Regions from separate parts of the Dehalobacter sp. MCB1 genome, predicted to be linked through region 1. Evidence: riboswitches for the same ligand, from Rfam matches in the RefSeq annotation. Region 1 holds a riboswitch; the other holds the start of a gene.
What was found. A riboswitch is a leader RNA that binds a small molecule or an ion and turns the genes downstream of it on or off. The one in region 1 is predicted to bind cyclic di-AMP.
Positions count from the first base shown of each region.

Region 1 (12,506 bases):
ACCGTCAAAACTGGTTGGGTAAAGAGAGCTTTCGCCAAAACCGATCTGTCCGGCAACCATTTCCGTCTGAAACATGGAAAAACGGCTGACACCATGATGTCCAATTTTGATCATAGCGGCATAAAGTTCCGCTACAAAATCAGCCTCGCTCATACCTTCCCTGAGCAGCGGCGGAACAAGTTCATGCAGCAGCTTACAATGGTTTTTTCCTGCTTGTTCCACCCATTCCAGCTCGTACGGCGATTTGACCGCTCTGACCGACAGCACCGGCTTGTCTACTGAATGAATGTTTGTCATCGTGAAGTACTTCTTCAGCCGCTGCAGCATGGCGAGCGGCACAATCTCTGTTTCAAGATACGTATTCCCTAGCCCAGTTCCAATCATCCCGGCCGCATCACGGTAACTTTCCATCGGATAGATCGTTGTCAGGAGCGATTCAGCTTTGGCGCGTTCATAGCTTCGGCGAACAAAATAGCGGCGGGTCCGGTCTTTTTGAATAATAAGCATGCCGTCCTGCATTGTTCCCGTAAAATAGTACTGGTTCACTTTACCCAAAATAAGTATAGTATCCCAATCAGGACAGGTCTGATCCATAAGGCCGCATAAGTGATTCAGTCTCCGGTCAAGCTCGTTTATCATAAGTGTCATAGACAGTTCCTCCGTTAGAGAATGTTATCGCGTACTTCTCTAGAGTTTACCATACTTTGCGTTTTTTCAAAATGGTACAATTCCCTGACTTTGGAGTTTTACATTTTCTTGACAAAAAATTAATTTCAAGCTAAGATTTAAGCAATATTTAATACTGTTAAACCGCAGAATGAGAGTAGTAACATGATGTTTGCTGTTTTAAGAGAGCCGTGGCCGGTGGAAAAGCGGTAACAGCACTGATGTGAATGGACTCATGAGGGCCGTGCAGAAATTACAAGGAATGATTGATGTAAGCGTATGCAGGCCGGGAACTCCGCCCGTTATAAATGGAGCGTATGTCCATCATACGTTTTAAGCGGCGTGTAAACGCAAGTTGGGTGGTACCGCAGAGATCAAAGTCTTTGTCCGATAGTTTGGACAAGGCTTTTTTTATAGATTTTTGTTTATTCATCAAAGATTAATCAAAAAATAGTACGAATCATTTGGAAAGGAATGAAGACCATGACAAGCATACCTTACAAAATCTATTTACCTGAAGAAGAGATGCCCAAGTACTGGTATAATGTAAAAGCTGTTATGAAAGAGCTCCCGCCGCCCTTTATCCATCCAGGCACCATGAAGCCCTGCACCGCAGATGATCTTCGGCCGATCTTCTGTGACGAACTGATTGAACAGGAACTAAACAATACGGACGAATATATTGAAATTCCTGAGGAAGTTCGCGAATACTACAGGATGTACCGTCCTTCCCCGCTTGTAAGAGCCTATAATCTTGAAAAACTGCTGGGTACACCTGCCGAGATCTATTTCAAATTTGAAGGCACAAATACTTCTGGTTCCCACAAATTAAACTCCGCAGCTGCCCAGGTTTATTACGCCAAAAAACAGGGTTTGACTTCCCTGACAACGGAAACCGGTGCTGGGCAATGGGGTACGGCCTTATCGATGGCCTGTGCATTTTACAATATTCCATTAACCGTCTATATGGTAAAGGTGTCTTCAGAACAGAAGCCTTACAGGAAAGCCGTCATTGAAACTTATGGTGGAAAAGTTATTCCTTCTCCTTCCGATACGACCGAAATCGGACGGAGGATTCTGGCTGAAAACCCCGGCACCGGCGGCTCACTCGGCTGCGCGATTTCGGAAGCGATTGAAACAGCTGTCAAAACCCAAAACTGCCGTTATGTACTTGGCAGCGTACTCGACCATGTCCTGCTGCACCAGTCCGTGATCGGCGAAGAAACCAAGCTTGCTTGTGACAAGTACGGCATTGAGCCTGAAATGATCATCGGTTGTGTCGGCGGCGGATCGAACTTTGGCGGTCTGGTTGCACCCTTCATGGGTGACAAAATCCGCGGCAAGAACAATATCGAGTTTATTGGCGTTGAACCAGCTTCCTGTCCTTCTCTGACCCGCGGCAAATATGCATTTGATTTTGGGGATACCGGAAAAACAACGCCGCTGATCAAAATGTACACGCTCGGATCAGGGTTCATTCCCTCCCCGAACCACGCCGGAGGCCTCAGATATCACGGCATGAGCGGAATCATTTCCAAGCTGTACAATGACGGCTATATGACAGCCCGAGCAGTTGAACAGTCCAAAGTATTTGAAGCAGCTACAGCCTTCGCGCGCTGCGAAGGCATCCTGCCTGCTCCCGAATCCGCACACGCTTTGCGGGTTGCGATGGATGAAGCGCTCAAGTGCAAAGAAACTGGTCAAAAGAAGACCATCCTGTTCGGCCTGACCGGCACCGGATATTTTGATATGGCTGCTTATATGAGCTATAATGCCGGCACAATGACAGACTATATTCCGACCGATGATGATTTGGAAAAAGGCTTTGCTACACTGCCAACAGTGGATCTGTAGAACCACTGTTATAACAGATTTCGTAAAAAGCTGCTGATAATTTTGTCGGCAGCTTTTTACTTGACAGTCATCATAACCAAGAATTTTTCATTCCGCGGCAGGACATTTTAATTATGTGTCGAATTGTACTAGAATTGTGTATAATAATATAACTAAATGTACAGCTGAATCCAGGTTAGCCTGGAGCGGGGGAACTTTTTTTCTGGGGTGAATCGCATTTGCGTAGGGCCTATACCTTTGGTCCGAATCCGTCAACTAACCTCGTAAGCTAAGAAAGGTGAAAATTTGATGCATTTTAAGCAGATCATTTGCGTGACCTTGACCTGCCTTAAAAAAATATCATGGAAATCACCGCGCCTGCTCGGTGGTTTATTTATTACTATGATATTGATCGGGTCATTTGCCTGTTACCTTGCTGCCCCAATGAATGCCATCGCTGTCTCTGTCAACGGAAAACAACTTGGACTGGTCTTCAGCCAAAATACCGCAGATACACTTATGATGTCTGCGACCAAAGAAGAACCTTACACAGTTACTTATGCCCATGTTACCGTAAGTAATGCCGATTACCTTCGTTCTACGCTGCGGCCGAACAATATTGAAGAAAAAATTAATCAACCCTACGCTGCCTATCAGTTCACCATCAATGGTACTGTGATTGCCGTTTTACCGGATGCTGGAGATATTGATCAGGTCTTAAAAGAGTTTCAGGCCTATTACGTGAAACCCACGAAAGATAATGTTGTGATATCTGCGACGATCGCCGAAGATGTCACATCCTCCAAAACGACTACTCAACTGTCCCAAATTCAATCGCCTGAACAGGTTTTAAAATCTTTAATTGACAATCATTCCCTTACTGTCATCTGTCAGGGAACATATACGGAAACCCAGAAAATCCAATATGATACCATCACCAAGAAGGATTATTCGCTCGGCTTTGGCAAAAAAGAAGTGATTACGGCAGGAAGTGACGGATCAAAGTCCGTAACCTATTCTTATGTCCAGAGCAACGGTAAATATTTAAAAAAGCAGGTTGTGAAGGAAACAATCCTCCAGGCCGCTGTGACTAAAGTGATTGCCGAAGGACCGACTGCCAAGCCAATCCTGGTTGCTTCCAGATCCGGCAGCTATTCAAATGTCGTGGATTATGCACTGGGCTATGTCGGATGCCCATATGTTTATGGCGGAATAAGCCCCGGCGGGTTTGACTGTTCCGGATTTACCCGCTATGTATACGCTGCGGCCGGTGTCTCCCTTCCCCATTCCTCTTTCGCGCAGTATGCTTCCGGTACCCCGGTTGGTAGAAATGAGCTGCAGCCGGGAGACCTTGTCTTTTTCTCGACCTATGCCCGGGGCGCCTCACACGTCGGTATTTATATCGGCGGAGGACAATATGTGCACGCCTTTAATTATTCAGCCGGCGTCGTGGTATCCAATCTAAGCGCTCATTCTTCCAGTTATCTTGGTGCACGAAGATATTAAAGGCTTTGTATCAATGTTTTTTCTTTCAATCCAGTATATTTATACGAGTAAGCAGCAAACATATGATTATCAGATGACGTATGGATGATCCTATCGGAAAATGGAGGGAAGGAAGAATGGATACGCTTGCTTTAATCATCGCGATTATTCTCTTTATTGTTGGTATTGTTGGAACCATTCTTCCCGTTTTGCCCGGCATCATTTTGATCTACGCAGGTATGCTGGTCTATGGCTTTATGACAGGCTTCACAACGTTAAATGCCTACTTTTTTATCCTGCAGGCCCTGGTCGTAATCCTGCTGTTCTTTGTGGATTATTTTGCCTCGGCTATCGGAACGAAACGCTTCGGCGGAAGCAAGCAAGCAGCCTGGGGCGCAGTGATTGGTACTATTCTGGGTTTGATCGTTCTTGGACCGCTTGGTATTATTCTCGGTCCGTTTTTGGGGGCGATTGTAGCCGAACTGATCCGCGGTACGGAATTAAAGAAGACAATCCGAATTGGTTTAGGTACACTGCTCGGTGTCCTTGGCGGTACAGCTGTTAAGATCGGTGCTGAAATCATTATGATTATCTATTTTTTCGTGCGCATCTATTAATGACTTTGCATAAATATTCTATAGAAAGCGCATTTCCCCTTGATTTTCTGACAGAAATATTAATTTCATTGTTTCCGCAGAATGGAATTTATCCGCTGATTTTTTCTTTTAATGAAATATGATATACTGTCCAAGAAAAGAATGAGATTCCTGCAAGTATTTGCAGGCTTTATTTTTAGAAAGCGTGGCTCTGCAGCATGAATATCCTGAACCGTTTTATTCGTTATTATAAGCCTTACCGCCTGTTGTTTTATACGGATATGCTTTGTGCAGTGATTGTCTCCGTCGTCGATCTGTCCTTTCCTCAAATCCTAAATCACTTAAACAAAAATGTTTTTACTCAAGGCAGAGAGGTGATCCTGCACAGCATCGGCTTTTTCGGCGCAGCATTGCTGACACTCTACATAATCCGCTACTTTTGCCAGTATTTCATCACTTGCTGGGGCCATATCATGGGAGCCCGAATGGAAGCCGACATGCGCAGGGATTTATTCACGCAGTTTCAACGGCTGTCTTTCTCTTACTACGACCAGAACAATACCGGTGAGCTGATGTCCAGACTAGTTAACGACCTTTTTGACATTTCCGAACTGGCTCACCACGGACCCGAGAATATATTTATTTCCCTCCTGAAGATTATTGGGTCATTTGTTTTGCTGATGCTGCTGAATGTGCCAATGACTCTTATCCTGCTCGCTGTCACAGCAATTATGGTGATTTTCAGTATTCAGCGTAACCTCAAGATGAAAGCGGTCTTCTTGGATAACCGAGTCAAAATTGCCAAGGTCAACGCAAGCCTTCAGGATAGTCTGGCTGGAATCCGGGTGGTCAAGTCCTTTGCCAACGAAGAAGCAGAAAAAATGAAATTCCAGAAAAGCAACCAGGACTTTTTGGTATCCAAAGCTAGCAGTTATAAAATGATGGGAGGTTATCATGCCTGGAATTCCTTCTTTTCCGGGCTTCTTTATATCGTCGTCATTGTCTCCGGCGGTTTGTCCATTGCCAACGGATCACTAACACTAACGGAACTTGTCATTTACCTGCTTTACATCAATATCTTTGTTCAACCCCTGGAAGTCTTGATTAATTTTACCGAACAGTTTCAAAAGGGTTTTGCCGGGTTTAAACGCTTTGTGGAAATTATGGAGACAAAACCTGATATTATTGAAAAAACAAACGCCCTGCCGCTGGAAAACGTCAAAGGCGAAATAGAATTTTCCAATGTTTCTTTTCGATACAACCTGGGTGATGATGTCCTCCAGAATGTCAGCATCCGAATTTCTACCGGGAAAAAAGTTGCTCTGGTGGGTCCCTCTGGCGGTGGAAAGACAACATTATGCTCCCTGCTCCCCCGTTTTTATGACGTTACTGAAGGGACCATTACGATTGACGGCATCGATATCCGGGATATCACACTGGAATCCTTAAGAAATGTGATCGGGATCGTGCAGCAGGATGTCTATATGTTCAGCGGTACGATCAAGGAAAATATTGCCTACGGCAAAGCGAATGCCTCCGACCTGGAAATCATTGAGGCTGCCCGCAGTGCTAACATTCATGAATTCATTATGTCTTTGGAACTTGGTTATGACACGTTCGTCGGTGAACGGGGCGTCCGGCTTTCGGGAGGACAAAAACAGCGTCTGTCGATAGCTAGGGTGTTTTTGAAGAACCCGCCGATATTAATCCTAGATGAAGCGACATCGGCATTGGACAATGAAAGCGAACGCTATATCCAGGAGTCTCTGTCCAAACTATCACATAAGCGAACGACGATCATTATTGCCCATCGTCTGAGTACCATTAAAAATGCTGACGAAATCATTGTCATTACAGATGAGGGCATCCAAGAAAGAGGCACTCACCGCCAGTTGATTAATCTTGACGGGATCTATGCCCGGTATTACAACATGCAGTTTGAAGGAAACGATACACAAGAACCTTAGCCGAAGTAAAGCAGATCAACGTAAACGATTCAACGTAATTATTGTCCATAAGCACTAATGATCGGTATGTTTTGCCGAAAAATTTTTGCAGAAAAATTTAACTTAATAATATTTTTGTTATTTGACAAAAATAAATTAGGTCATAATTGCTTATGGAGGTAAAGATAAAATGGATGAAAAAAACAAGATCATCTTAGCTTCTGCCAAAAAAGACATGGAAGTCAGTGAAGAAATCGGCGATCTAAGAAGTCAATTATCCGCAATGGAAAACACTATGAATCAGTTGAAACAAGTATCATTCAGTAACTTTTCTTCTCAGGGTAGTACAGTAAATCAGAACGAAATCATTCAGCAGAGCCAGCAGGCAGCTAATCAGCTGCAGCAGCAAATTCAGGGCTTCCGTAACCAGACCCAGCAGCAGAAACAGCAGGCAGATCAACAACTGCGACAAGCTATTCAAACGGCGATGACCGCTTTGACACAGGCCAATCAGCAAATCCAGGCTCACCAGGTACTGGAACAAATGGGTCAACTTATTGATCAGACTCAGGGCCAGTTATTTCAAATGAGCCAGCAGAGTCAGCAGGGTCAACAGCAGTATGGCCAGAGTATGCAGGGCCAGAGCAGACCGAGTCATTGATCTCAATTTATCAATACCCAGTATTTGCATACTGGGTATTTTTACATATTATATCCATATATTGGTATTTTATTAAGGAGGAAGTAAGATGTTATTATTTAACAGAAATGACTCATATTCCTATCACCAAAGCATGCAGCAATCAACCTGGGATAAGTCAGTAGTTGATACTGAGATAGGGTCTGATACAGTTGGCACCGGTAACGAAGACCTTGATGAAATCATTGAAATTGCCGGTTATTCTTATGATGTGAGTCAGGATATTTTTATCTCAAATATGAAGCCCTGGCAAAGGTATATCGGTTATTGCCGGCTTTTTGATGAGGCTGCCGCGCCGCTTGGCATGATTATCGACTGTGAACCCATAACCTTTGATTACCTGAACGAAAAGTGGATGATTGGCCTTTGGAAAGGTCAATATGATTTGGTCAGCGGCGGCGAAATTGGCCTGTATAAGTCAAACGGTCTAATTTATCAGTCAGTCGACGATAAAGAGCTTCTGAATATGTCATATACCATCAAAAAGAATGGTAAAGAACTATTCTCTAGAAAAGCAAAACATTGGTGGCTGACCGGATTCAAGCTCGGAGAATTTGCTGAGCCGGAGGAGTTGACAATGGATATCTGTCTCACATTGAAAGACGTTAATATGAGGAATGCTTTTCTGGCAGGAATGCGTAAAGCCGGCTACAATGAGTACGAATTAGCTGTACAAGATAACAGCGTAAGCTTCACGTTCGATATCCCCAAGACAGCCCAGCCCTGGACACGCACGCGATTGACCGATCAGCTGATTCAGCGCAAAAATAGATTCTTATGTGAAAAATTTCATGAAATAACCGGCTCTGAGGGCACCGTTCAGGAAAAACTCAAACTACTGGAAAAACAAAACCCTGGAATGTACAAAAAAGTAAAGAAAATTGGCAAACGTATCCCTTCGCTTGAATCTTGGATGGTAATTTTGATGACGACTCTGATTATTATCCTCTTCTTAAGAGCCAGTGCAGTCAGATTACAACGTTTAAGCATTGAATCTTAAAATTCTATTATCCTAAAAATCTTATCAATTACGGACAAACCTGTTCCAGAGTTTGTCCTTTTTACATAAAATGTCATTGTCAAATATTCTAAATAATTAATCTGTTTAAGGGGCGAATCCGATGTTATTTCACAAATTCAACGGTTCCATCCGCTATTCTATTCAAACCGGAATCTTCAACCCTGAAAACATGAAGAGTCTTACGGTTCCCGCTCAAGGTACCGGTGACCCAGATTTGGATCAGGTGATTGAAAATGCCGGTTATCGTTATGATCCGGAACAGGATATTTTTTACTCGACTTTAAATCCATGGCAAAGAAATGCCGGGTATTGCCGTATTTATGATGAGGTATCCGCTCCGACAGGTATGATTATTGATTGTGAACCGGTTTATTTTGAATATGACGGCAAGAAATGGATGATTTGTTTCTGGAAAGGTCAGTACGATCTGGTAACCGGCGGAGAGATCGGGATTTATACCGGGGCATTCCATTTTACGCTTCCGGGGATTTTCAGCGGAATGTTTTATAAATCTGCAGACAATGATGAATTGCTGCCGATGTCTTTCGTGTTAAGGAAGAATGGAAGTGTGCTCTTTACCCGATCGGAAAAACACTGGTGGCTGACCGGTTTTAAACTAGGCGAATTTTCCGATCCTTCAGAATTAACAATGAATATTAACCTTACTTTTCCAAATACAGCAATGCGGGACGCTTTTTTAAATGGTTTAAGAGATGCCGGATACAATGATCAGGAATTGTATTTTTTGGGGAATAACGTATCTTTTACTTTTGACAAGTCGCATACTGCCCAGCCAAGAACGCGTAAACCTATAACAGACCGGCTCATTCAGGCTAAAAATAAATTATTGTGCGACAAATATCAGGAAATCACGGGTCCCTACAATACAATCCAGGATAAAATGAAGGCGATCGAGAACCTGGCCCCGCAGTTGTATCAAACTGTATTAAGACTTGGAAAGAGCAAGGAATTCTATAAATTGTGGCTGAAGGTTTTAATCCTGGGTTTAGTTAGTCTTTTTGGTTACAGAAGAAGCAGAGAACTTTTCCAGCATCAAAAGATCAGTGGATAGGGACAGAAGGTCCCTTTTTTTTGCCCATTTTTAACCTCCTCCCCAACCTACCGCTTTTTATCTTTTCGTTATTTAGGAATAAACAGTCCGTATTGATGGCAGCATTCAAAGAATCTTTTTTTATACCATTTGACAGCCTGATAAAAATGGTGCCAGTCGGATTCAGCAAAATGATCGGCAAGAATCACATTGTTTACTCTCCTATTATTAAAGGTTTTGGGATCAAAATTTTGAAAAGCTTTTCTCAGCCATTCACTCTCCTGATAGACAATCCCCGACCATTCATTTTCCTGGAACATCCCGTGTTCAAGCATAAAGGCGATCCAGCCTTCCTCCCTATTTTTATCCGATGCTTTATTAATCGCCTGACTCATAAGTTTAGAGATATCGCCGAATTGATAATTTGGATCTCTGAATTCAGGATGTTTTTTTAAATAGATCTCAAGATATCTTTTAATTTTGGCCAAAGCCCGCTGATACCTTTCTTTGTTGTCAATCTCTACAACGGTGTACCTGCCCTCAAAAGCACCACTGCTATCATACTGGTATGACCAAACAAGGTAAGGGAGATCAGGAAAGGTCAAAGCCTGACCGTGTCCATACGCAGGGATAATACGGTCAAACATTTCATCATATTTTTCTCCGCACAACTGTTTAAATAAATACAGAATCAGGTCAGGTATTCCTAAGTAAACTTCATTGCGCGCTCCGCAATGATTAATATCATTCACTTTGCTGAGCATGCCGCTGAAACCCTGATGCGAAAAAGTATCGGCATAAGCATGCAGAACAATCCCAAGCTTGATCAGATTATTGTCGTCCAGGGCCTCATTTAAAAGTGCCAGGATCACCGGCGACTCCTCTTTACAGCGGAGTTTCTTCGTGAAGTTTTCTCCTTTGCAGCCAGGAACAAAATGAAAGGCACAGGTATTGTTGATCATTGCCTCGTAATTAAACGTTTTTATTTTAAAATAGGAATGACAGGTTGCCATATTTAAAAAAACGGCACGGTTATCAGAGCGATCAACGCTGACTTCCGGTGCCGGATTTTGAATCGTCATCAGATTAATTTTCGCGTCATCGACATATTGCGAAGCATAGGCAATTTTTCTGGAACTTTCCTTGTTGAACCCACATGACCTGCAAAAGGCCAAAAGCGCATAATAATGAATATCTCTTTTCAATAGAAGGCTCCTCCTTTGCCATGTCCATCTTGATCTTATACAAACCTTCAAGATAATATATGGAAATGGCAAAATGGAAGTGAACCTTTTTCTATTCCTTCATCCCGGTATAGATAAGAATCGCATCCCGTAAAAAGGCTGCCGTCCCAGGCTGCTTCTTATCATAGTAGGCTGTAAACCTTGGGTCATCAACATACATCTGTCCTAGACCGGCATGTGCTTCTTTGCTATATTCCTTCCAAAAATAGCTCAGCCAGTTACGGTGCAGCTCTGCGGCTTCCCGAGCAAGCCCGGAGCCAGGATCACCTGTTTGGTAAGCTGCTTCAAGCTTTTCTGTAATCATGACAGAAAGCCTAGTCATTTCTTCATACTCCTCAGGTTTCATGCCCTGAAATTTTTGATTGGACTGATCGATAACATCATCTCCATATTTTTGGCGGATTTCCTCGCCATAAGCTGCTTCATTTTCCTGAATCATCTTTTTCTTGAATCCTTCAAATTTTTCTTGGTCAGACATGGTCATTCTCCCTTCATAAGACGCAATTGTTTTCTCAATATTCACGATCAGACTTTCAAGCCGCGCTTTTTTTTGCAGCAGCTGTGAAAGGTGCTCCCGGAAGGCTTTTAGTTCATTAAAAGACGATGAATTGATCACTTCCTTAATCATTTCCAGCCCCATGCCCAGTTCACGATAAAACAAAATCTGCTGCAGCCTGTTTACTTCCGCCTGTCCGTATAGGCGATAGCCTGAAGAATTAATCCTGGCCGGCTTTAGAAGCTCCATTTGATCATAATACCTGATTGTTCTGGGGCTAATGCCTGCCAACCGGCTAAGTTTCCGTACCGAATATTCCACACCGCTCACCTCAAAGTTAGGATACACCTTGACGCTGCGTCAATGTCAAGGAAAATATTTTCGATACTTTTTGACAAATTAGGATATAACATTACAATTATAAGCTATTTATGGTAATATTATGAAAGCGAGAATAATAAGGAGGGATTTATATGACATCGCAAGACAATATGAAAGAATCTTTTGCAGGCGAATCTCAAGCTAACCGAAAATATACCGCTTTCGCTCAGAAAGCTGAAGAAGAAGGATATAACGGCGCTGCCAAGCTATTTCGGGCAGCAGCTGAAGCTGAAGCCCTGCATGCGTTAAGCCAGATGAAAGTGCTGGGTATGCTAAAATCAACAGAAGAGAATCTCAAAGCTGGAATTGATGGCGAAACTTTTGAATTTACAAAAATGTATCCGCGTTTTCTGGAAAATGCAAAAGACGAAGGCAATTCTGAAGCACAAAGAGTTTTTCACTTAGCCAACGAGGCTGAGAAATCGCATGCCGCCTTATACAAAGACGCACTTAAAGATTTAACCGCAGACAATGACTACTATTACTGCCAGGTCTGCGGCTATATCCATAAAAACGAAGCACCGGAAAAATGCCCCGTTTGCGGTGCACCTTCTTCAAGATTCAAGAATGTGCAATAAAAAGCCCAATCAAGAGCACTGCTACAACGCTGCCGACAATTTTGCCGGCAGCGTTTTTATTGTTTAATAGTAAACTCTGGGTTTACATCATGTAACCTAACTGCTCTTCGGCTATTGCGCCATCCATGGCGCAATAGCCGCGCTCCGCATCGTGCTCCGCTTGGCCGCAGATAGACTACATGACGTTATATTTCGGGTCCATTAAGCCATTATATAAAGGTCTCTCGTCGCTTATTTGCTGTTCTGAATGCTTTAAAATGGAATTAATGTTTTTTATATCAATGCCAGACACTTCATACTGCTGAATTCTCCAAATATTGTAGCCTTACACAGATATGGAGTCGAGCGTTAAGTGTCAGTGGCGTTAAGTGAGCAAAAAACGCAGCGTCAAGACATGCCAACAGTGAACATTCAAAAAAGCCCAGAGGTTTTGGCATGTTAGCGAGGATTTGTGCGAGTAGCCACGAAAACGTGCGAGCGGAATATCTGTGTAAGGCTACAATTACCCA
Region 1 covers NZ_LXPC01000006.1:46,129-58,634, reverse strand. Annotated here, with positions in the region: gene A7K50_RS03930 (Xaa-Pro peptidase family protein) at 1-648, opposite strand, end outside; gene A7K50_RS03925 (TrpB-like pyridoxal phosphate-dependent enzyme) at 1,150-2,520, shown strand; cyclic di-AMP (ydaO/yuaA leader) riboswitch at 2,673-2,805, shown strand; gene A7K50_RS03920 (NlpC/P60 family protein) at 2,809-4,005, shown strand; gene A7K50_RS03915 (DUF456 domain-containing protein) at 4,122-4,601, shown strand; gene A7K50_RS03910 (ABC transporter ATP-binding protein) at 4,799-6,547, shown strand; gene A7K50_RS03905 (hypothetical protein) at 6,717-7,187, shown strand; gene A7K50_RS03900 (DUF4474 domain-containing protein) at 7,276-8,226, shown strand; gene A7K50_RS03895 (DUF4474 domain-containing protein) at 8,348-9,319, shown strand; gene A7K50_RS03890 (DUF6765 family protein) at 9,388-10,503, opposite strand; gene A7K50_RS03885 (MerR family transcriptional regulator) at 10,595-11,359, opposite strand; gene A7K50_RS03880 (rubrerythrin family protein) at 11,512-11,997, shown strand.

Region 2 (12,506 bases), on a different contig from region 1:
CCCCGGCAGCCGCTGCAACCAGCAGGCTGCAGTCCTTGGCCGTAATTGTTTCCCTTTGTTCATTCGTCCATTTCGTCTGATCAGTCATGATTTTGTTCCGCCTTCATGATATCGTTCCAGATTTCCTCATCCCCACGGTCAGCCAGCAACCGGAAGCTGTTTTCCTTTCTGGCCGGATCAAATTGGCAGACTGCAGCGTAGTGGCAGTAGGTGCACGAGGTTGTCCGCTTTTTCTTGTACGGCGTGATCGAAACGCTGCCGCTCATCATTTCCTCACATAAGTCTTTCAGAAGGTTCCGGACATATTTTCTGAGGATTTCAAATTGCTCCAGGGTAGCTGCCGATGATTTGCCCAGAAGGTCCCCCTTATTGATCCTGGCCGGAATGATCAGTGAAGTGCCGTCGATGGTCCGGTCCATTTCCTTGATCAATTTGACATCCGCGAGCAGCAAGCCCTTCATTTTCAGTTGTTTCATAATGTCCAGCTCGATCTCTTCCTCCGTAAGCCTGCCGTCAGCTCTGACGATAGGATCATCGATCCGGAAATACAGGATTCCTCCCGGCAGGACTGGTTTTTCTGTCTCCAGCCCGCTGTTCTGCCAGAGGGCATCGAGATACGTGAACAACTGGATCTGCAGTCCATAATAAACGTCGGCCAGTTTGAAATCTTTGCTCCCGGATTTATAATCCACGATTCTGAGGTAGGTCCCTTCTTCAGCTTCCAGCGCATCGACCCTGTCAATCCTTCCGCTTAAAGATACCTTTCGGCCTGAATCAAGTTCAATCACAATCGGCGGGAACTTTTCCCGCTCGCCAAATCCAAGCTCATAACCCAACGGCTCAAAGCCGCTGCGCTTGAGGTGCTCTGCAATCATCCAGACCGCACGCGTGATGACCCTTTTCAGTCTCAAGGCAAGTGAAGTATACCGTTGGGAGGCCGTGAGGCCGGACCCTTGCATTTTTCGAAGCATTTCATCCACAATCTCCGAGACTTTCTCCCGGCACCACGGTCTTTCCATCTCTCGCCAAGAGATTTGCTGCTGGGCCGCCTCCAGCGAAAATCTTTCGAGAACGGCATGCATAAACGTCCCGACATCCGGCGGACTGAACTGATAAATCTTTCTCTCTTTGGCTTCAAGTCCATATTGAAGATAAAATGCGAACTGACAGGACGCATATTTCTCGAGCCTCGATGCACTGGCATGAGCCGATGCGCCATACAGCGCCGTTATTTTTTCAGAACTGACCGGCTCGGCAATATTTCTGGCTGAAAATGCAGTCTGAAGCGCCTCACAGCGCGGTTTCCATTCTTCCAGCCCATTGTACCAGCGATAGACATCCTGCCACCAGCCGTTGATTTCCAGCCCTTCTGCCTTGCGGCGGAAAGCTGCAACCATTTGTTTAAAAGAAGGGGATTTTCCGGTCAGCTGTTCTAGTTCAGCACTTTCTAGCCAGGTATTTTCTGTGCCGGCATTCACTACTTCTGTATTCTTCGTCTCTGTATTCTCCGTCCCTATATTCTCCGTCTCAGCATTTTCTTTACCAGCAGCAAACCCGGATAGCATTGGAATCAGCGTGCTGTTTTCCGTAATTTTCGGAAACAGCTTCCTTAACCTGTAGATCACCATCGAAGGCCGTAAGCTTCGGCCCTCCTGGTCGGCGATCGGCCAGCTCAGGCGAAGATAAGCAGATGCGGTCGTTAAAGACCGGTAAATCAGATACTGGGCCTGAAAGGCCTGCGTGCGGGTATCATTAGCCAGTTCGATCCCCACCGTATTCAGCGCGGCACGGTCCGCATCGGCCAGGATACCTTCCGTCTGAGCAGTGGCAGGGAACACCCCGTCATTGACCCCTAAAATGAAAAGTGCTTTGATCTCATGGCTTCGAAACCTCTCGATGCTGCCGATCAAAACTTGATCCAGCGAAGCCGGTATCAACCCAATCTGATATTCGGCAAAGCCGATTTTCAGGGTGTCCGTAAAGCTTTCCAAACTCAAAGGCTCCTCGCCCATAGTCTCCACGGTCTGATCCAGGACGTTCATCAGGATATTCCAGACCTGACCGTATTCATTGGCCAGATTTAGCATACCCTGCCGCCTGAATTCTTCCATGATCCTTTCCAATCTGGCCGGGACGCCTATCCCGCCAAGAAAATCATACAAGGCTTCGCAGATTTCCGAAGCCTTTTTTCTGTTTTTGGTTTTGGCGCGAAATTGAAGAAGCGGAGCTGCAATTTCACGTCTGGTCTGATTGATTTCCTTCAGCTCTGCTTCGGCCTTCTCCACATCTTGGGGCCGCTGATTCTCTTCCGGCAGCAAACCCGGATGCATCGTCCAGTCTTCATTTTTCGTCCAGCGGCTACCGCGGATCCCACAGGCCAGCACATAATTTTCGATGTGGTCGATACGTTCCCTATCTAGACCGGATAAACCGGTTTTCAGATAAGCAAATACCGTTTCGTAAGACCAGTTGTCACTAAAAATATCGAGCATCGCCAGCATCATCCTAACCAGCGGCTGATCCGTGATCTCGGTCTTTCTGTCCAAAAAATACGGGATCTCATATTCAGCAAAAACAGTCTCCAGAAAACTCCGGTAGCCGTCCAGGTTTCCGGTGACTACGGCAATATCTCTGTACCTGAGCCCACGATCCCGGCAAAGCCTGACTATGTCTGCCGCTGCAGCTTCAATCTCCGCATAAATATTCACCGAAGCATGCAGGAAGATATCCCTGGTTGCTTCGGTATATACCCGATGCGGATACACATCACAGTAGCGTTCAAGGTGGGACAACTCTGCACTGCAGCGGAACCTGGGCAACGGAAATCCCGCTGCCTGAACCGGGGGCTCGATCTCCAAACCCGCCTCCTGGCAGATTTTCTTGAACTTGCGGTACACCCCCTTGACCTCAGAGAACACATCGGTTTCCAACAGACCTTCTTCAGCCAGGGAATCCGTACACAGGCAGATATTTACCCTGCTCACCTTAAGCAGCAGCATAGTGATGACTTTATATTCCTGCGGTGTAAATCCGGCAAAACCGTCAATCCAGATTTCCGCGCCGTCAAAAATGGTGGTGGATTCCAGCTTGGCTGCCGTCAGGGTAAGATCATCGTCACTGTCCCGGTATCTTTGCCGGATCAGTTCCTCGAACCCGGAATAGACGGCATTCAGTTCAGTCAGTTTATCCTTGAGCGGTTGGTCCGCCATAACGGCAATGGCGTTCTGCAGATCTTCCGGCGTAACATTATACCGTTTCAGCTCCGTGATCAGCCCTGAAAGCGAACTGATAAACCCTTTGCGCTCGGCTGATCTCGTATAGACCTTCAGTTCTTCTTTGATCTGCATGAGGACACGATAGATCAACATGCTCTTGCCTGCTGGGTGGATATGCGGGTACGTGATTCCGCCCGCCTCGTTAAATACCCTGAATGCCAGGCGGCGGAAACTTAATACTTCCGTCTTTAGAATCCCTCCGGTCTTCAGCACGTTAATCAGGTCTCTCTCCGCCTGCAGCGTATACTGTTCCGGCACAAGCAGCACCAAAGGATGATCCGCTCCGTTGTTGACACGTTCCTTTATTTCATTCAGGCAATAGGTGGACTTGCCGCTGCCGGACCGTCCGTAAATAAACCTAAGACTCATCCTGTTCTCCGTTCCTCTGAGAATTATCCAACTAAAACAGTGTTATTATCTCGAGCTTGTCTGCATGCCACAATTCCGCTTTCGGCCGTTGTGTCATCCTTGACACAAAAGGCCGCGCTGCGCATCCATGCTCCGCTTGACACTGGAATTATGGCACGCAGACCAAATCTCGGGTAATATTGATGAATGTTTGCATTATAATTTTTTTGGTAGTTAATTTAAATACCTTGTACTCGTAATTCTGTGTTTTTTCTATCATTCTTGAGTTATTCAAACGTACGGTCTTTGGTTTCTTCGATCAGCCTAATAAAGGCCGTCCTGAACCGTTCATTGTCTTCTTTGGTTCTTTTCTTGACATGGGTAGTTCTTCCTCCCCCACGCCGTACCTTTTGTCCGACGTGACGTTCGAAAAGGAGCCGTTCAATATTGCTGTCCGTATAAATAAGGCCATTTTGATTAATGGCCCTGGCGCCTTTCCCCAGAACAAGCGCCGCCAGTCCATAATCCTGCGTGACAACAATATCTTCCCTGGCCAACCGCTTCATCAGCGCGAAATCTACACTGTCCCGATCCTGGTCCACGGTGATCACCATACTGTAGTCATCCTTCAGTTCATGGGAAGTATCGATGATCATGATGACCGGAAGTTCAAATTGTTTCGCGCAGCTCACAATGATCTCTTTCACCGGACAGGCGTCGGCGTCAACCAATATTTTCATGTCCTTGCAGGGCCTCCTTGATCTCCTCTAAAAATAAATCCCCGTATTTCTGCAGTTTCCTTTCGCCAACGCCATTTACCCGGATCAGGGTATTCCTGTCCTGCGGACAGCTTTGAGCCATTTCCCTGAGCGTGCTGTCCGGAAAAATCATGTACGGAGGCAATCCCTCCTGCTGGGCAATCTGTTTGCGCAAGGCCCGCAGTCTTTCAAATATTTGTTCAGCGGCGGTGAGCGATACTTCTTCCCGTTGCACCTGAATCTGATACACTCTTTCCTCACTCTTAAGCACAGCCGCCGCTTTCGGCGCAAGCTTCATTACCGGATACTGGCCGCCTGCAACCACGAGATAACCTTCGGCTGCCAGGAAACTGATCCTGTCCTTAATCTCCTGCAGCGGTGTGTCCTTCATGATCCCATGGGTAGATAGTCTGTCTAGCCCAAACTGCAGAACTTTTTTGTTCTGGGAGCCTTTGAGTACCTCGGCTACCAACGCCGAACCAAAACGTTCCTTCATCCGGTAAACACAGGACAGAATTTTTTGGGCATCCAGAGTTACATCAACCTTTTTCCGGTCATCGTCACAGTTGCTGCAGTTCCGGCATTTATTGGGACTTTCTGTTTCTCCGAAATACTCCAGGATGGTCTGCCTTAAACATCTCGATGTATGGCAGTAATCGACCATGGCCTGCAGTTTTTTATACTCATTGGCCACACGCTGTTCCTGAAATATGGTTTCTTCAATCATCATTTTTTGAATCTGCACATCCTGGGGGCCAAAAAGCAGAAAACATTCTGCCGGCTCACCGTCACGACCCGCCCTGCCGGCTTCCTGATAATAGGATTCGATGTTCTTGGGCATGTTGTAATGAATCACAAACCGGACATTGGATTTATCGATTCCCATACCGAAAGCGTTTGTCGCCACCATCACAGCAATCTCGTCATAGATAAACTTTTCCTGATTGCGCTTTCGCTCCTGATCGGGCAAACCGGCATGGTAACAGCCGACTGAGAATCCCTGTCCTTTCAACAATTTATAGAGTCTATCGACATCTTTACGCGTCGCGGCATAGATAATTCCCGAATCATTGCGGTTATTTCTCAGATGATCCTGAACAAAAACCTTCTTATTTTCACCGCGCAGAACGGAAAACTTCAGGTTCGGCCTATCAAATCCCGTAATAAAGCAATTCGGTTTCTTGAGGCCCAGCAAGCGGATGATATCCTGCCTGACTTCCTCTGTGGCCGTAGCTGTGAAAGCTCCGACCAACGGCCTTGCGGGCAGGGATTGCAAAAACTTGCTGATCCGCAAATAGCTTGGGCGAAAGTCATGGCCCCACTGGGAAACACAATGCGCTTCGTCTACAGCCACAAAATGGATTGGCAGTCCCTTCAACCTGGCAAGGAACTCTTCCGATTCCAGACGCTCCGGTGCCAGATAGACCAGTTTATACTCTCCCCGCTGCATCCTGTCAATGCGCGACCAGGTCTCTTTCGGAGAAATAGAGCTGTTGATAAACGTAGCCGGAATCCCGGTTTGCCTGAGGCTGTCCACTTGATCTTTCATTAGAGAGATCAAAGGGGAAATAACCAGCGTAACCCCTTCAAACAGAACCGCCGGAATCTGATACGCAATCGACTTGCCTGCCCCTGTGGGCATAATGGCTAACGTATCCTGCCTCTGAAGCAGGCTTGCAATGACTTGTTCCTGTCCTCCTCTAAAATCCCGGTAACCGAAATATTTGAGCAGGGCTTCTTTTGCTTTGGTAATCATATCCAATCAATCTCCCATCGTCGGGATTATAGAAAAATAGCCATAGAGCAGAATCTATGGCTGATTTTATGTATTAAAGTTCGCCGAAAAAAAGTCATTTCCTTTATTAATCTCAGGATTTTTGTTACAATTCTTCATATCGTTGATATCATTGCAGCAATTATTTTCAGGAGGTGTTTCTGTAAACGAGAACTGTAGTTCACATGGTTAGGAAACATTGCCAAAAAAATACATTTTAAATTGACATTAAATTAATCTTTTGTTATCCTATATTTATCAGCTAATATTTTGGCTGGATTCAGTAAATAGGATACGCAAAACATAATACGTTTGCTTTCGGTTGGAATGGCACTTGCCATTTTCAAGAGAAACAAGGCTCTGGGGTGGGAGGCTACTTAATGTGTTAGCTTTTCACCTTATGTTTTTATCAAAGAACAAAACTGAATTTATTTTAAACGCTGAATCCGTATGGAACGGGAGACCCAAACAAATAGGGGTGAATCCATAGCAGATGCTTTGGTAGGGTTAAGCTCTTTCGACCCGAATCCGTCAGCTAATCTCGTAAGCGTTGGAAGAGAAGGTGATTAATATGCTTGATGACATCTTTAGTTAGGGTATAAATTTTTTAGGCATATGCTGCAGAGACTTCTCTGCAGCATTTTGTTTTATATACCTTAAATATTGAGGAATGACAATCCTCAATTAAGAATCTGAAGGGGAATTAAATAATATGCAAAGAAATTATAGGGATATACCCTTATATAAAAATGTAACAGAAGAACAGTGGCAGGACTGGAAGTGGCAGATTTCTAACCGAATCACAAGAATTGATCAATTGGAACAAGTAGTCAACCTTACCCTGGATGAGCGCCTGGGAGTAGAAGTAAGTCTAAAAAAATTACGTATGGCAATAACGCCCTACTATTCTACACTTATGGATCCAAATGACGAACATTGCCCGGCAAGGCGGCAAGCAATACCGACGGTTCATGAAACTAAAATATCCAAGTTCGACAGTTGTGATCCGCTGCATGAAACAGTCGACTCGCCAGTCCCGGGTCTTACTCACAGATATCCGGACAGGGTACTTTTGCTTATTACTGATCAGTGTTCAATGTATTGTCGCCACTGTACAAGAAGACGATTTGCCGGGCATGAGGATAGGGCTCTTTCCCAGGACAATATCAAACGGGCGATTAATTATTTCAGAGCGCATAAAGAAGTCAGAGATGTACTTTTGTCAGGAGGGGACGCCTTATGCCTCTCTGATGAAAGGCTGGAAGCAATCATAAGATCAATACGAGAAATCAAACATGTGGAAATAATACGGATAGGCACAAGAACACCAGTTGTCATGCCTCAGAGAATTACCGATACGCTCTGCGAAATGCTGAAAAAATATCATCCAATTTGGCTGAATACTCACTTTAACCACCCCAAGGAACTGACAGTTGAGGCTCGCATGGCATGTGAGAAATTGGCGGATGCCGGAATTCCTCTGGGCAACCAGTCTGTACTTTTAAAAGGCATTAATGATTGCCCCTATATAATGCGTGATTTGGTTCAAAAACTGGTAAGCTCCAGAATCAGACCATATTACCTTTATCAGTGCGACCTTTCAGAAGGAATAGAGCATTTCAGAACTCCGGTTTCTGTAGGGATTGAAATCATAGAAATGCTGCGTGGACATACCTCGGGTCTAGCTATTCCACAGTTTGTTGTGGATGCGCCTGGAGGCGGGGGGAAGATCCCGGTCAATCCACAATACTTGATTTCATATTCCCCTGAAAAGATCATTCTTAGAAATTATGAAGGTGTAATTTGCACGTATAGCGAGCCTCGGGATAAAACGCACCAGTGCCGAAAATGCGGCACGTGCAGTAAATTCAAGAATAAAGAATACCGGGGATTAGAAAAGTTATATAGAGATGAACAAGTGTGCTTGATTCCAAGTAGAAACGTAAGACTCAATAAGAGGGAGGACTTCCATGAATATAGATCAAGACGAATGTAAAAATTTATATACTAACTTTTCGGGTGTGGACATGTACGTGGATTATCGCAATAAAAGGCTTAAAATATTGAGTCATTCTCTTTTGTCAGAGTTAATAATCAAAGAGATAATTGATTATTCCAAAAAAGAAAATCTGGGTAAGATTATTGCGAATTGTTATAAACAAGATCTTAGTATCTTTAAGGAATGTGGGTTTGTAGCAGAGGGGGGTATCGACGGTTTTTTTCAGGGAGAGGATGCAACTTGTATATCCCTTTTTCTTGATACAAAGCGCAAAAATTCACTCTATGAGGAGAAAGAAAACAGAATTATCGATTATTGTGTTAAGAATACCAATAAATTTGAGCTGACTAAGAATAAAAACTATACGATAAGGCAGGCCGTGCCGGACGATATTCCCCAGATGGTTCAGCTTTTTCAAACGGTATTTGAAACCTATCCAACTCCTATTTTTAGCAGAGAGTATCTTCAAGAAGTCATGCGGGATGATGTCTTGTTTATGGTGGCGGAAGAGGAAGGGAAAATTATTAGTATTGCTTCGGTGGTTCTAGACAAAGAGAACATGAATGCTGAAATAACTGATTGCGCCACTTATCCAAAGTATAGAGGCAGAAATATATTAAGCGAATTGATATTCCAACTGGAAACACACTTGAAACGTAATGGCTTTGCTACAGCATATAGCCTTTCAAGAGCTAACAATCTTGGGATCAACAGGTCTTTAAGCAAGCTGGGGTATATGTATCGGGGTAGACTAATCAACAACTGCCATATTTGCGGGGGTTTTGAAGATATGAATATTTGGGTAAAAACTTTAAAATAGTAAAATACTATTTTGTAAGTCAAGGGGAAGAAGATTTTTGAGAGATAGCCTGATTTGCTAAAGGATTATATTAAAAAACAAATACTTAAGGTAAATACCTGGACAATTCAGCATAAAGTGGATATATTCAGGGTATTCAAAAGAATAATTTTTTGTTATAATATAAAAACTTAAGCAAAAATAACAATATATAGTTGTACAGGTTGGTGCAAACTTCGTGAAAGTGAAGGACGCTAAAGCTATGGGTCTAAGGCTGCTTGTAAGTTGCTATGATTGCCAGGCTGCAAGTAATATGAACTTCTTGGGGGGGAGTAGTTCCGTTTTGGAGTACTCTCTTTTTTATATCTTTAATTTTCACTTGGGAGGATAGTACATATGAAACAAATGGGCATCAGACAAGCATTCAGAGCAAATTTTCTGGGTCACGCTCCGGACTGGTACAAAAGAACAATTCTTGCTTTTCTGGTGTTGAACCCTATTTTGATGGTTACCGCCGGTATGTACGTTACCGGGTGGGTGTTGATTGTCGAATTTATTTTTACCCTGGCAATGGCGTTAAAATGTTATCCGCTTCCTGCCGGTGGGCTTCTGGCGATCGAAGCCGTTGTGCTCGGACTTACTAACCCTCATATGGTCTATCACGAGGTTGAAATGAACCTGCCGGTTATTCTTCTTCTGATGTTCATGGTTGCCGGGATCTATTTTATGAAAGAAGGTCTTGTGTACCTGTTTTCCAAGCTCCTTACTAAAGTACACTCTAAAGTCGCGCTTTCATTCCTGTTCGCTGTACTGGGTGCGGTTCTTTCTGCGTTTTTGGACGCGCTGACCGTAACGGCAGTGATTATCGCCGTGGCCTATGGTTTCTATAGCATCTTCCACAAGTTTGCTTCCAGCGAAAAAGTATACGAAACGTATGACATTAATCACGACCATAGTGTTGATGACAAACTTCATGAAGACCTGGACGAGTTTCGTGGTTTTCTGCGTAATCTTATGATGCATGGTGCTGTGGGCACTGCGCTGGGCGGAGCAATAACACTGGTTGGTGAACCGCAGAACCTGTTGATTGGCTCCATTATGCAATGGGACTTCGTAGATTTCTTTATACAATGTGCCCCTGTGTCTATCTCGGTATTGATCGTTGGTCTTCTGACCACCATTATCCTTGAAGTTACTAAGTTCTGGGGGTACGGCTACCAGCTTCCGGAATCTGTGAGAAAGGTTATGGAAGATGATGTAAAAGCCAAAGATGCTGCCAGGAATATGCGCGGACGTGTGCGCCTGATTGTAATGGCTTTGTGCGGCGTTCTGCTGATCTTCTCCCTGGCACTACACCTGGCGGAAGTAGGTATTATTGGTCTGATGATTATTATCCTGCTTACTGCTTTCAACGGGGTTACTGAAGAAAAGCGCATCGGTCATGCGTTTGAAGAAGCATTGCCGTTTACTGCGCTGCTGGTTGTATTTTTTGCTGTCGTTGCGGTTATTCATGACCAGCATTTGTTTACGCCGATTATTCAATGGGTGCTGAACATGGAAGGGCAGAACCAGCTTGTGGCTTTCTTTGCGGCCAACGGTGTCCTTTCGGCAATCAGTGACAATGTTTTTGTGGCTACGGTATATATGACTGAAACACAGCAAGCGTTTGAAGCCGGGGCCATTGCGGTGGAGCAGTACAACAAGCTGGCAGTTGCCATCAACATGGGTACAAATATCCCTTCCGTTGCCACACCAAACGGTCAGGCGGCGTTTCTGTTCCTCTTGACTTCTGCTCTAGCACCGCTGATTCGCCTGTCTTACGCTGAGATGGTAAAACTGGCTCTGCCATACGCCGTCGTTATGACTGCAACAGGTTTACTGGCAACAATGTACCTGTTATAACACTTGAGAATATCAGATTACAAGGGTTTAAGCATTACTGATCTTTTAGTATCTCGACTTTCGGTGACCTTATATACGATGAGAAAGATTGTCCGTTGTTAATACTGAGGTTGTCACACTTTTAAGCCTGGCCACATATCCTACGAGTGAAGTTAGCCCCAAGGAGTGTGGATATCATGACTGATCCAGTAACCGATATCATCAACGGACGCACGCCGCATGTCATCGCGGCTGAAATTAATATGATCAAATACCAGACTGAGAGGATCTACCTTGCCGCCGCTGTCGAGATTGGCAGGCGGCTGACGGAAGCCAAGGCCCTGCTTAAGCATGGAGAATGGGGCAAGTGGCTGGAGGAGTCGGTCGATTTCTCCCAGAGCAGAGCCAATAAACTGATGCGTATCTTCACAGAGTACGGAGCAGGACAGCTTACCTCCTCAAATTCGGATTCGAATCCGAATTTAAACTACAGTCAGGCGGTGCTTCTTTTAGGTATCCCAAAGGAGGAACGAGCGCAATTCATCGTCGATCTGGATATCGAAGGCATGACCAATCAGGAACTCAGGCAAGCGGTCAAGGAACGGACACAAGCCAGGCAAGAAAAAGACCAAGCCTTACAGGAAAAAGACCTGGCCCTGCAGGAGAACACGGATCTCCAGAAAACAGTGGAAGACCAAAGCGGTATCATCACCGGGCTGACTGCGGAACTCGCCAATCTAAAGGTCCAATTGGAGAACGTCAAAACGTCCAAAGAAGAACTCGCTAAAACGGCCAGGCAGCTGAATGATGCGCTGGAATCCCTCCAAAAAAGCTCAGCCGCCAAGGGCTACGAGCGGATGAAGACGAACTTTATTAATACGTCGCTCAAAGTCAGGGCCAACCATATCGCCTTCCTCTGTGAAAACATGGATCAAACCATCAAGGAAGTCAAGCATAAGCTGCTCCAGATCGCCCCTAATGACAAGGAGACGTATATCATTTATAAGAATAAAATTTACGATCTTCTGGATAGGTGGCTTAAAGATGAGACGTGGAACAGGCAAGCTTGCCCCATCAGAGATACACAGTAAGAAGTGGTAGATGATGAAGGGCCGGAAAAACGCGGCGGACGCTGTCGTTGTTTTCCGGCTTATTGTTGCCGCGTAATGAGAAAAATGCGTTACAGTTCGTTCTAAGTTAATTCTGTTCTCCCCTCAAAATAAGTACACCTTTCGGATAATGCGCCTGCATCCAGTCCAAACCGTTTTTATCTGTGAGCCGCTGTGTATGAGCTTTATAGGCATCATACCAGTCCTGATGATTCGTGCTGGCGTATTTGATATCCTCACTGCCGAGGATCTTTCGGCACAGGATCTCCATCACACTTCCCTTTAAGCCTGTCTGCCCGCCTTTTGCAAATTCGGAAAATAGGTAAGGCAGTGCTTGTTCATCCATGGCCAGAATGATATTGTACTCTGCCTGATGCGCTTTGATATAATCATAGGGATTGGAGGAAGGTAACGGTGATGACATGATTTTCTCCAAGCACAGCTCAATCTGCTTAGCTTTGTTGACCGCCGTATTTCCTTCATTTCCAAGACTGAAGTACACATACTCCAGACGTGTAAGCAATTCCTTCAGCAAATCGGCACTTTCGGCATATACGCGTACA
Region 2 covers NZ_LXPC01000001.1:150,843-163,348, forward strand. Annotated here, with positions in the region: gene A7K50_RS00725 (UvrD-helicase domain-containing protein) at 1-88, opposite strand, end outside; gene A7K50_RS00730 (PD-(D/E)XK nuclease family protein) at 81-3,644, opposite strand; gene A7K50_RS00735 (YaiI/YqxD family protein) at 3,911-4,363, opposite strand; gene recQ (DNA helicase RecQ) at 4,347-6,137, opposite strand; sodium ion sensor (DUF1646 type) at 6,476-6,530, shown strand; cyclic di-AMP (ydaO/yuaA leader) riboswitch at 6,584-6,721, shown strand; gene ablA (lysine 2,3-aminomutase) at 6,868-8,151, shown strand; gene ablB (putative beta-lysine N-acetyltransferase) at 8,126-8,974, shown strand; cyclic di-GMP riboswitch class I at 9,172-9,263, shown strand; gene nhaB (sodium/proton antiporter NhaB) at 9,350-10,855, shown strand; gene A7K50_RS00760 (DUF3102 domain-containing protein) at 11,032-11,925, shown strand; gene A7K50_RS00765 (M56 family metallopeptidase) at 12,032-12,506, opposite strand, start outside.
Region 2: linked by a shared signal. The riboswitch ahead of ablA (lysine 2,3-aminomutase) and the one ahead of A7K50_RS03920 (NlpC/P60 family protein) in region 1 are both predicted to bind cyclic di-AMP.